One region of the Streptomyces sp. SS7 genome, then DNA from elsewhere that is predicted to be linked to it. Evidence: riboswitches for the same ligand, from Rfam matches in the RefSeq annotation. Region 1 holds a riboswitch; each other region holds the start of a gene.

What was found. Region 1 has a riboswitch for cyclic di-AMP ahead of U5640_RS04925 (LysM peptidoglycan-binding domain-containing M23 family metallopeptidase). Riboswitches for the same ligand answer to the same signal wherever they lie in the genome.
Positions count from the first base shown of each region.
Region 2: it holds a riboswitch for cyclic di-AMP, as region 1 does, so the genes downstream of both, U5640_RS24375 (M23 family metallopeptidase) here and U5640_RS04925 (LysM peptidoglycan-binding domain-containing M23 family metallopeptidase) in region 1, are expected to answer to the same signal.
Region 3: it holds a riboswitch for cyclic di-AMP, as region 1 does, so the genes downstream of both, U5640_RS10015 (M23 family metallopeptidase) here and U5640_RS04925 (LysM peptidoglycan-binding domain-containing M23 family metallopeptidase) in region 1, are expected to answer to the same signal.
Region 4: it holds a riboswitch for cyclic di-AMP, as region 1 does, so the genes downstream of both, U5640_RS18480 (transglycosylase SLT domain-containing protein) here and U5640_RS04925 (LysM peptidoglycan-binding domain-containing M23 family metallopeptidase) in region 1, are expected to answer to the same signal.

Region 1 covers NZ_CP141223.1:1,092,494-1,095,445, reverse strand. Annotated here, with positions in the region: gene U5640_RS04930 (alpha-galactosidase) at 1-590, shown strand, start outside; cyclic di-AMP (ydaO/yuaA leader) riboswitch at 860-1,053, shown strand; partial or broken gene U5640_RS04925 (LysM peptidoglycan-binding domain-containing M23 family metallopeptidase) at 1,058-2,036, shown strand; gene U5640_RS04920 (DUF6250 domain-containing protein) at 2,173-2,898, shown strand.
Region 2 covers NZ_CP141223.1:5,266,162-5,269,113, forward strand. Annotated here, with positions in the region: gene U5640_RS24365 (dihydrofolate reductase family protein) at 1-827, shown strand, start outside; tRNA gene U5640_RS24370 (tRNA-Met) at 845-918, shown strand; cyclic di-AMP (ydaO/yuaA leader) riboswitch at 1,173-1,340, shown strand; gene U5640_RS24375 (M23 family metallopeptidase) at 1,348-2,385, shown strand; gene U5640_RS24380 (aldo/keto reductase) at 2,526-2,952, shown strand, end outside.
Region 3 covers NZ_CP141223.1:2,232,955-2,235,906, reverse strand. Annotated here, with positions in the region: gene U5640_RS10020 (pitrilysin family protein) at 1-596, shown strand, start outside; cyclic di-AMP (ydaO/yuaA leader) riboswitch at 790-984, shown strand; gene U5640_RS10015 (M23 family metallopeptidase) at 999-1,742, shown strand; gene U5640_RS10010 (GntR family transcriptional regulator) at 1,943-2,638, shown strand; gene U5640_RS10005 (HPr family phosphocarrier protein) at 2,817-2,952, opposite strand, start outside.
Region 4 covers NZ_CP141223.1:4,006,924-4,009,875, forward strand. Annotated here, with positions in the region: gene U5640_RS18475 (polyprenyl synthetase family protein) at 1-1,011, opposite strand; cyclic di-AMP (ydaO/yuaA leader) riboswitch at 1,448-1,645, shown strand; gene U5640_RS18480 (transglycosylase SLT domain-containing protein) at 1,649-2,119, shown strand; gene U5640_RS18485 (HAD family hydrolase) at 2,132-2,952, opposite strand, start outside.

The sequences.
Region 1 (2,952 bases):
GCGGACGGATCGACCTCGGTATCCTCGCCCGCACCGACCAGGTGTGGACCTCCGACAACACCGACCCGCTCGACCGGCTCGACATCCAGCACGGCTTCAGCCAGATCCACCCCGCGCGCGTGATGGCCGCCTGGGTCACCGACAGCCCCAACACCCAGCTCAACGGCCGGATCAGCTCGCTGCGCTTCCGTTTCGTCAGCGCCATGGCCGGGGTGCTCGGCGTCGGCGGCGACCTCTCCGAGTGGACCGAGGAGGAGCTCGCCGAGGCCCGCCGCTGGGTGGACCTCTACAAGGAGATCCGGCCCCTCGTCCAGCGCGGCGACCAGTACCGGCTGCGCCCTCCGGCGGGCGGGCTGAGCGCCGTCCAGTACGTCCGCGGCGACGAGACCGTCGTCCTCGCCTGGCTCCAGGCCCAGCGCTACGGCGAGCCGGTCCCGGCGTTGCGTCTGCGCGGCCTGGACCCGACGGCGTCGTACGAATGCCGCGAAACGGGTGAAGTCCACCGAGGTGCGGTGCTGTTGCACCACGGGCTGCGGACCGGGCTGCGCGGTGACCTCGATGCGACGGTTATCCGCCTGCGTCGCATCTGAGGGATCTGTCCGAATTGAATCCTTCGTTCCAACTCGCTCTGGAATAAGGGATCCTGCAAGGGTATTACGTGAGCAGGGTCATATCCGTGACCCTGCGTCGCCCGTCATGCTCACGTAATCCAAGGGCGTTTCAAGGGCGTTAGGCGAAATTCCCCGTGGTGGTTGCACGGAGCGTCACAGGGAATTCGCACAGCGGATCAAGAGAAAGGCGTGAACAGGGCAACCACTGCTTGTTCCTGTGCGTCCTGGTCGCTTACGTTCCAGACCCATCCGGACGGACGCCGAATCCTGCCGCCGTCCGGAATCCGCACACTCACCCGTGCACGGCAGGAGCGGGGGACCCACAGGCAGAACCGCCTGTCCCGGTCTCCGGAACAGGCTCGGGGTAAAGCCGCGACCCGTCGCGGCCGGGCATCTCCAGTCCGCACCCGACAGCTCACCTCGCAGGCGCCGGAGAGGAATTCGCCATGCCCGCGAAGGGTAAGCACCGCCGCCCGAAGACCCAGCGCTTCACCCGCTCCATCGCCGTCGCCGGAACCGGCGGGGCCGCACTCGCCCTCCCGCTCATGGGGGCCACCGGCGCCCACGCGGCCACCCCCCCAGTCCGTTTCCCAGGGTGCTTCCCAGGCCGTGGCGCAGACCGTCTCCCAGTCGGTCGCGGACAACGCCGTCCGGGCCTCCGCGACGACGACACGGAAGTCCGCCGCGCACGCCCGGAGCTACACCGTGCGGGCCGGCGACTACCTGGCCAGGATCGCCGACGAGCAGCAGGTCCGCGGCGGCTGGCAGAAGCTGTACGCGGACAACCGCGAGGCCGTCGGCAGCAACCCCTCGCTGATCCACCCCGGCCTGAAGCTGTCGCTCGGCACGCGGGCCGCGAGCACCGGCACCCGGTCGTCGACCGGCTCCTCGTCCTCCTCTTCTTCGGCCTCGTCCTCCTCGTCCTCCTCGTCGAAGTCGACACAGCCGACGCAGTCGTCCTCTTCGTCGTCCTCGGACACGGCCGCCCGGTCCGCCGGGAGCGCCACCTCCTCCAGCGGCTACACCCTCCCGGTGTCCGGCGCGACCATCGGCACCGGCTACCACGTGGCCGGCAGCATGTGGTCCAGCGGCTACCACACCGGCGTCGACTTCGTCGTCCCGACCGGCACCTCCCTCAAGGCCGTCGCGGCGGGCACCGTCGTCTCCGCCGGCTGGGGCGGTGCGTACGGCAACCAGGTCGTCATCAAGCTGGCCGACGGCTACTACGCCCAGTACGCCCACCTGTCGCAGCTCTCGGTCTCGGCCGGCCAGACCGTGACCGCCGGCCAGCAGATCGGCCTCTCCGGCGCCACCGGCAACGTGACCGGCCCGCACCTGCACTTCGAGATCCGCACCACGCCGGACTACGGATCCGACGTGGACCCGGTCGGCTACCTCCGCTCCCACGGCGTCGCCGTCGGCTGACCCCGCCGACGACGACCGCCGTGCACGCCTGACACGCAGGACGAAGGCCGGACCCGAGCCCCGGGCCCGGCCTTCGTCGTGGCATCCCTTTTCGCCCCGTCGACAGCCGGTCCGGGGTGGGGACAGAGTGATCCCCATGACGAGCAAGCGCTTTCCACGCAGAGCCGTACTCGGGGCACTGGCGGCGGCCCCCGCCCTGGCGGCCCTCGGGCCGACGACTGCCGTCGCGCACGCCCGGGGCCCCCGCCACCGCCGGCTGATCGCCCGCGACGACTTCTGCCACGGCCTCGGCCAGTGGGCCGTGGAGCTGGAGCGGGGCGGGACCGTCACGGCCTCGCACGGCGTCCTGGAGGCCGACGTGCCCGCCGGGGCGACCCTCTGGTTCAGGCGGCCGTTCGAAGGGCCGTACGTCCTCGAGTACGTGGCCACACCCGTCTCCGCGGGCGGGGTCAACGACCGTGTCTCCGACCTCAACAACTTCTGGAACGCCGTCGACGTCCGCTCCCCGGACGACCTCTTCGCCACCCCGCGCGGCGGCGCGCTCGCCGAGTACGACCACCTCAGGACGTACTACGTCGGCTACGGCGCCAACACCAACACCACCACCCGGCTGCGCCGCTACGTCGGTGAGGCGGGCGTACGGCCGCTGGTCTACGACTACACCGAGCCGCTGTTGGTGGCGAACGAGTCGAACCGCGTCCGGATCGTCTCCGACGGCTCCACCCAGCGCTGGTGGAACAACGGACGGCTCGTCTTCGACTGCACGGACCCGCAGCCGTACACCGGGGGCCACTTCGGGTTCCGTACCACCTGGAGCCATTTCCGGATCGGCAACTTCCGGGCGTGGTCGCTTATTCCCTGAAGGGCACAGTCTTCCGGCGTGGCTTATCTCACCGCCAGTCAACCCCTTCCTACG
Region 2 (2,952 bases), 4.2 Mb from region 1:
GCGGCGACAAGATCGTCTACACCACGGACCGGGGCGCCCGGCGCGCCGAGGCGCTGGGCATCGCGGCCGAGGTCGTCCCGCTCGGCCCCGACCTGGACTGGCGCCGCCTCCTGGAGCACCTCCACGACGAGCGCGGTGTGCGCCGGCTCATGGTCGAGGGCGGCGGCACCATCCACACCCAGCTGCTCCAGCAGGGCCTCGCCGACGAGGTCCAGCTCGTCCTCGCCCCCCTCTTCGTCGGCGACCCCGGCGCGCCCCGCCTCTTCGGCCCCGGCGCCTACCAGGGCGGACGGCTCCGCCTGACCGAGACCCGGCAAATCGAGGACGTCGTCCTCATGCGCTACGAGCCCACCGCCCCCGGCACCGGCCCGCTCCCCTCCGCCGCCGACCGGCACTGGCTGGCCCTCGCCTGTGAGCTCGCCGCCCAGTGCCCGCCCTCCCCGACCGCCTTCAGCGTCGGCGCGGTGATCGTCGCCGCCGACGGCACGGAACTGGCGCGCGGCCACTCCCGCGAGGGCGGCGACCCCGTCGTCCACGCCGAGGAGGCCGCCCTCGCCCGACTCGACCCGGCCGACCCCCGGCTGGCCACGGCCACGGTCTACAGCAGCCTCGAACCCTGCGCCCGCCGCGCCTCCCGCCCCAGGCCCTGCGCCCGGCTCATCCTCGACGCGGGCGTGCGCCGGGTGGTCACCGCCTGGCGGGAGCCGGACACCTTCGTGACGGCCGCCGACGGAAACGGGCTGCTGACGGCCGAGGGCGTGGACGTCGTCGTCCTCCCGGAGTACGCCGAGCGGGCGAGGGTGCCGAACCTGCACCTGACCGGGTGATACAGTGGTGTCACCGACGCGGGGTGGAGCAGCTCGGTAGCTCGCTGGGCTCATAACCCAGAGGTCGCAGGTTCAAATCCTGTCCCCGCTACTGAAGGCCGAGGGCCGGAATCCGAAAGGGTTCCGGCCCTCGGTGTTTGGCGCGTGCGCCCTCCGCCCCGTGCTTGTGGTGGCTGTACCTCGCCTGTGTATTCCGGCAACTCGCCCGTTTTTCACCGGTCATGGCCCGAAAGTCCAGGCCAAAAAAGGTTGTTGATCAAGCAGAAGAGCTTGGAAAGCTACGCCCGGGTCTATTAACGTTCGATAACGCAGCGCGGTCGTCCCAGCCGTCACAAGAGTCGGCTCCGTGCGCACGCGCCGAATCCCGTAAGGGAACCGGGGAACCACCACCCTGGGGTGAATCGCACGGAAGCCGTAGTGAACTCACGGAGTCACGAACGGTTTACGCGCGTAGGAGACCTTCCCGCTCCGAACCCGTCAGCTAACCCGGTAGGCGTCGGAAGGAAAGGAGTACGCCCGCGTGGCGTCCAACCGGCCTGCTCCCGAAGCCCCCTTCGCGCCGAGCCAGCGTTCCTCTTCCGACACCTTCGGCTACGGCAGCTACCGCAGCGAAGAGGGCCCCTGGGAGGAGTGGAATCCCACCGAGGACTCCCTCGCCCCGGTCCGGGGCAAGCACCGGGTCGCCAAGCAGCGCGGCGGCGGATTCGCCCGCAGCTCCACGGTCCTCGGCGTCGGCGTCATCGCCGCCTTCAGCGCCGGCGGCATGGCCAGCGCCAACACCGGCAAGCCCCCGGTCTCCATCGCCATGCCGGACCTGCCCTCCGTGGGCTCCCTCATCTCCGACGACGACTCCGGCCAGGACACCGCGCCCGCGCTCGCCGGCTTCGGCACCGAGGCCTCCGTGGCCACCGACAACAACAGCGGCGGAGCCGCCGCCGACGCCGGCGAGGCGCTGCGCGAGCGGATCATGGCGCAGGCCGAGTCGCAGCAGAGCCAGGTCGCCGAGCGCGCCGAGGCCGCCGCGGCCAAGGCGGAGGCGGCCGCCGTCGCCAAGGCCGACCAGGACGCGAAGGCCGCGGCCGCCGCCGCGAAGAAGAAGGCCGAGCAGGCCGCCAAGGAGAAGGCCGAGGCCGCGCGCCTGGCCGAGCTGGCCAAGCAGTACACGCTGCCGACCTCCTCGTACACGCTCACCGCGACCTTCGGCCAGGCCGGCGCCTACTGGTCCTCCGGCTACCACACCGGCCTGGACTTCGCCGCCCCCACCGGCACCCTCATCAAGGCCGTCCACAGCGGCACCATCACCGAGGCGGGCTGGGCCGGCTCCTACGGCTACCGCACCATCCTCACCCTGGACGACGGCACCGAGCTGTGGTTCTGCCACCAGTCCTCGATCAACGTCAGCGCCGGCCAGAAGGTCGGCACCGGTGACGTGATCGGCCGCGTGGGCGCCACCGGCAATGTGACCGGCGCCCACCTCCACCTGGAGGTCCACCCCGACGGCGCCGCCAACGGCATCGACCCGATGGCCTGGCTGCACAGCAAGGGGCTCAACCCGTAAGGGTGCCGTTTCCTGTGCCGTCCTCCCGGTGCCGTGCTCCTGATGCCGTCCTGTCGGGAGCGGTCCTGTTCACACGTTCTTCGTATGCTTCGGCGCGACGGACGGAATGGGCCGCTCCGAAGACGGTGTTGACGTAGGACATGACTTCTCTGCGCAAGCTCGGCTCCTCGGACCTCGAGGTCTTCCCCCTCTCCCTCGGCGGCAACGTCTTCGGCTGGACCGCCGACGAGGCGACCTCCTTCGCCGTCCTGGACGCCTACGCCGCCGCCGGCGGCAACTTCGTCGACACCGCCGACTCCTACTCCGCCTGGGTCGACGGCAACAGCGGCGGCGAGTCCGAGACGATCATCGGCCGGTGGGTGCACAAGCGCGGCAACCGCGACGACGTCGTCATCGCCACCAAGGTCAGCCAGCACCCCGACTTCCCCGGTCTGACCGCCGCCAACATCAAGGCCGCCGCCGACGCGTCCCTCACCCGCCTCGGCACCGACCACATCGACCTCTACTACACCCACTTCGACAAGCCCGAGGTGCCGGTCGAGGAGATCATCGGCGCGCTGGACGAGC
Region 3 (2,952 bases), 1.1 Mb from region 1:
CGCAGCTGCTCATCGGCCGCGTCGGCCCCGACCGGCACGCACGCGTGTGGGCCGCCCAGGTCCTCGGCACCTACTGCCTCGGCGGCACCCTCACCTCCCGCCTCGACCGCGTCCTGCGCGAGGAGAAGGGCTACACGTACGGCGTGCGTGCCTTCGGGCAGGTCCTGCGCTCCGCCCCGGACGGCTCGGGCGCCGCGATGCTCGCCATCAGCGGTTCCGTCGACACGCCGAACACCGGTCCCGCGCTGGACGACCTGTGGAAGGTGCTGCGCACCCTCGCGGCGGAGGGCCTGACGGACGCCGAGCGCGATGTCGCCGTGCAGAACCTGGTGGGCGTGGCGCCGCTGAAGTACGAGACCGCGGCGGCCGTCGCGAGCACGCTGGCCGACCAGGTCGAGCAGTTCCTGCCCGACGACTACCAGGCCACGCTCTACCGTCAGCTCGCCGCGACCGGCACGGTCGAGGCCACCGCCGCGGCCGTGAGCGCCTTCCCGGTGGACCGTCTGGTGACCGTCCTCGTCGGTGACGCCGCGCAGATCAAGGAGCCCGTCGAGGCGCTCGGGATCGGCGAAGTCACCGTCGTCCCCGCCGAGTAGACGCGGCAGAGGCGGACGTACTGCGGCCCCGGGGCGTCGTCCCGGGGCCGCAAGATGTCCGAATTGATGCGGAGGTTGTGTGTCTGTGCTGTGGCGTGCGCTACAAAAACCGTGATCCGTTTGAGGATTGATAACGGTCCCGCATAGCGTCGGCCCGGCTGTCCGTCAGGCACCGCGCCGCATCCGCGGCACCGGACAGTCATCGCCGAGTCCCCGTACGGCGCGAGCCAGGGGAGCCGGGGACCCGCCCTCCTGTCGCCGCCTTCGGGGCTGGAGGGGCCCAGTCCCTGGGGTGAATCGGACGCCCGCGCGTGAGCGAGGGGGTCCGTAGGAGACCTTCCTGCTCCGAACCCGTCAGCTAACCCGGTAGGCGAGAGGGAAGGAAAGGACCGCTCGCCCTTCATGGCGTATACCTGCACCACCGGGAAGCACCGCCGGCCCAGCCGGATGCAGCGCACCACCGCCCGCGCGGCGGGATTCGCGGCGCTGACCACCACCGGTGTCATGGCCACCGTCGCCTCCAGCCCGGCCTTCGCCGCGGAGCCGACCCCCGAGCAGACCGGCCTGATCCCGGTCGTCACCGCCGGCGAGGCCGTCGCCGAGCAGGTCGACGACCAGGTCGCCCTGCAGAAGAAGGCCGCCTTCGAGGAGGCCGCGCGCAAGGCCGCCGCCAAAAAGGCCGCCGAGGAGCGCGAGGCACGCGTGCGTGCCGCCCGTGAGGCCGAGCGCAAGCGCCTGAACGCCTTCGTGCTGCCGATCACCGGGTCCTACGTCTCCACCGGCTACCACGCGAGCAGCTCCCTGTGGTCCTCCGGCAGCCACACCGGCATCGACTTCCACGCCGCCAGCGGCACCCCCGTGCACGCGGTCGGCCTCGGCACCGTCGTCGAGGCGGGCTGGGGCGGGTCCTACGGCAACAACGTCGTCATCCGGATGAACGACGGCACGTACACCCAGTACGCGCACCTGTCCTCCATCGGGGTCTCGGTCGGCCAGCAGGTCACCCCCGGGCAGCAGATCGGCCTGTCCGGCGCGACCGGCAACGTCACCGGCCCGCACCTGCACTTCGAGGCCCGGACGACGGCGGAGTACGGCTCCGACATCGACCCGGTCGCCTACCTCCGCCAGCACGGCGTCAACGTCTGACGCCACCCGGCGACACCGCGTCCCAGAGCCCCGGCCCCAGCGGCCGGGGCTTTCGCCGTTTTCGCCACCCCGCTGTCCAAAAAATATCCCTGGATTCCGGTCCGCCTTCGGAAATTGCCGCTGATTGCAATAGAGTCACGGAACACACGTCAATCGGCGGAGCTCGGCGACGTTTCACGGGGATTAAGACGGAGGCTGTCATGCGTATTCCGGCGCACTCGGTGTGCACGGCCATCCGGGACGACATCGTCGCGGGTGTCTACGAGCGCGGCAGCCGTCTCACCGAGGAACTCCTCGCCCGCCGCTACGGCGTCTCCCGCGTCCCCGTCCGGGAGGCGCTGCGCACCCTGGAGGCCGAGGGCTTCGTCGTCACCCGGCGGCACGCGGGCGCGTGCGTCGCGGAGCCGACCGAGCAGGAGGCGGCCGACCTGCTGGAGATGCGCATGCTCCTGGAGCCGCTGGGGGCCGCCCGGGCCGCCCAGCGCCGCACGGAGGCGCATCTGAAGGTGCTGCGCGGGCTCGTCCGGCTGGGCCAGGAGCGGGCCCGCAGGGGCAACAGCGAGGATCTGCGCTCGCTGGGCGGCTGGTTCCACGAGACGCTCGCCCAGGCCTCCGGAAGCCATGCCCTGACCTCGGTGCTCACCCAGCTCCGCCACAAGATCGCCTGGATGTACGCGGTGGAGGCGCCGGCCGACCCGGTGGAGTCCTGGGCCGAGCACGGCGCGATCGTGGACGCGGTGGCGCGCGGCGACCAGGAGCGCGCGCGGACGGTCACGGCCCTGCACACCGAGCGCGCCACGGCCGTGCACCGCCTGCGTTTCGCCGGCGGCGGGGACCGCGCCGACCGTGTGAGGACTTCGCAACCTCCCGTAAACATGACGGGGCTGCGGCATTAACACGGGGGCCGTATACAAAGAAGGGATATTCAGCGGAGGAGTATTTCCGCTGCCCTTTTCATGCGCGCCCGGGAATTCTCGAAGGCGCGCTTTCGGTGTGCCCGGGGCCGGGTTTCCGTTTGTGCAAAAAAAAGCCGGGCCGTGTCACCTTCGAAGGTGACACGGCCCGGCGGGTGCGTCAGACGGTCTCGGGGAGTTCCTCGAGACCCTCGGCGACCAGCTTGGCCAGCCGGTCCAGCGCGACGTCCGCGCCCTCGGCGTCGGAGGCGAGGACGATCTCCTCGCCACCCTTCGCGCCGAGGCCGAGGACGGCC
Region 4 (2,952 bases), 2.9 Mb from region 1:
TCAGCCGGCGCGGTGGACCACCGCGTCGCAGAGCCCCATGAGGGCCGCCTTGGCGTCGCACTCGGCGAGGGGGGCCAGCGCGGCGCGGGCCTCCTGCGCGTAGCGCACGGTGTCACGGCGGGCCTGCTCCAGCGCCGGGTGGGCGCGCAGGGCCGCGACCGCCTCGGCGAGCCTGGCGTCGTCGCTCAGATCGGAGTCGAGGAGCTCGCACAGCGCGATGTCCTCGGGCAGCGCCTGCTGGGCCGCCCGCTCGCGCAGCCGCAGCACCGGCAGGGTGGGGACGCCCTCGCGCAGGTCGGTGCCGGGCGTCTTGCCCGACTCGTGGGAGTCGGAGGCGATGTCGAGGACGTCGTCGGCGAGCTGGAAGGCGACCCCGAGCCGCTCCCCGTACTGGGTGAGCACGTCCACCACGGTCTCGTCGGCGCCCGACATCATCGCTCCGAAGCGGCAGGACACCGCCACCAGGGAGCCGGTCTTGCCGCCGAGGACGTCGAGGTAGTGGTCGACCGGGTCGCGGCCGTCGACCGGGCCGGCGGTCTCCAGGATCTGGCCGGTGACCAGCCGCTCGAACGCCTCCGCCTGCACCCGCACCGCCTCCGGGCCGAGGTCGGCCAGGATGTGCGAGGCGCGCGCGAAGAGGAAGTCGCCGGTGAGGACGGCGAGCGAGTTGCCCCAGCGGGCGTTGGCGCTGGGCACCCCGCGCCGCACCGCGGCCTCGTCCATCACGTCGTCGTGGTACAGCGTCGCCAGGTGGGTGAGCTCGACGACGACCGCGGAGGGGACGACCCCCGGCGCGTACGGGTCACCGAAGCGCGCGGCGAGCATCACGAGCAGTGGCCGGAACCGCTTCCCGCCGGCCCGCAGCAGGTGCTGGGCCGCCTCCGTGATGAACGGGACCTCGCTCTTGGTGGCCTCTAGCAAGCCTTCCTCGACAGCCGCCAATCCGGCCTGGACATCGGCTTCCAGAGCCTGGTCCCGCACGCTCAGCCCAAACGGCTCGACGACGGTCACGAGGAGTCTCCTGTCTGCTGGTGTCTATCGGCGGCTACGCGGTTTGTCGATAGGTCTCTGCGCTCACTCAAGTCAGCGTATCCGGTCAGGTTTCGATCACCGCGAGCCCCCACGGTTACAGCCCGGACAGGCCCTATGAGAAGGGGCACCCCTTAAGCCGCCATCTGGGTTTATTGCCCGTTTCACCCCTCTTGCGGACCCCGGTGAGTTGCCTCACTCACCCAGCCGAACCGACCTCCTTCCGGTTCCCCTCCCCCGCGCCCCGACACCTCGGTCGGCACGGGCGAGTTGAGGGTTTGCAGCCACAAAGGATCAAGCGCCCCATAGGCCACGGATCAAGGTCAATAGGGGTTAACCATGAATTCGCCACTTGTTCCGGACATGTGCTCTCGCATACGTTCCCGGCCTGTCGGGCGGACGCCTAATCCTGCCGCCGCCCGTACACCCACCGAGAACACCACGGCAGGAGCGGGGGAACCAGGTAAGTCGCCGCACCGGTCAGCCGGGCCGTGCCTTTGGGCATGCTCAGGACAGACCGGTACGGCTTGGGGTGAAGTCGTGTCCGCGAGGGCACGGCCGGGCAGCTCCCGCCCGAACCCGACAGCTCACCTCGCAGGCGACGGAGAGGAACTTCGCCATGCCTGCTCAGCCCCGCCGTGTCCGCCGACTCGCCCGCACGCTCGCCGTCGCCGCCACCGGCGTCACCGTGCTCGCCCTGCCGATCCTCGGCGCGACCACCGCCTCCGCGGCCACACCGGCCGTGGCCACCGCCACCAGCCTCGGCTACGCCAACAACCTCGACGGCTGGATCCGCGCCTCGCTCCAGGTCATGGCGCAGCACGGGATCCCCGGCACCTACAACGGCATCTACCGCAACGTGATCCGGGAGTCCTCGGGCAACCCGTCCGCCATCAACCTCTGGGACTCCAACGCGGCCGCCGGCACCCCCTCCAAGGGGCTGCTGCAGATCATCGACCCGACCTTCAACGCGTACCACGTCTCCGGCACGTCCTGGGACCCGTACGACCCGGTGGCCAACATCACCGCGTCCTGCAACTACGCGGCCGCCCGCTACGGCTCGATCGACAACGTGTTCGGCGCGTACTGAGCCGGCCCACCGCTACCGGTAGAGACGTTCGAGGACGACGGCCACGCCGTCGTCCTCGTTCGACGTCGTCACCTCGTCGGCCACCGCCTTCAGCTCCGGATGGGCATTGGCCATCGCGACCCCGCGGGCGGCCCAGTCGAACATCGGGATGTCGTTGGGCATGTCCCCGAAGGCGATGGTGTGCCCGGGCCCGACGCCCAGATGCTCGGCGGCCAGGGCCAGCCCCGTCGCCTTGGTGATCCCGCACGGCTGGAGCTCCACCGTGCCCGGCCCGGACATGGTGACGGTGGCGAGCGAGCCGACCACCGCGCGGGCCGTGGCGGCCAGTTCGTCGTCGGAGAGCGTCGGATGGCGCAGCAGCACCTTGCTGATCGGCTCGCACCACAGGTCGTCGCGGCGCTCCACGCGCAGGGCGGGCAGGGTCGGGTGCGGCATCAGATAGCCCGGCTCGATCAGCGTGAGCCCGTCGACACCGTCCTGGTCCACGGCCGCGTACACCTGTCCCACCTCGGCCTCTATCTTGCCGAGCGCGGTCTCCGCGAGTTCCCGGTCCAGGGTGACCGACCACAGCAGACGGTCCCCGCCGGCGTCGTACAGCTGCGCGCCCTGTCCGCACACCGCGAGTCCCCTGCTGTGCAGGCGGTCCAGGAGCGGTCGCACGCGGGGCGCGGGCCGGCCGGTCACCACCAGATGGCGAGCGCCGGCCGCCGCCACCCGCGCGAGCGCGTCCAGCGACCGGTCGGAGAACGTGTCGTCGCCGCGCAGCAGCGTCCCGTCCAGGTCCGTGGCGACGAGGGAGTACGTGGTGCGCTCGGCATATGCGGTGGGTGCGG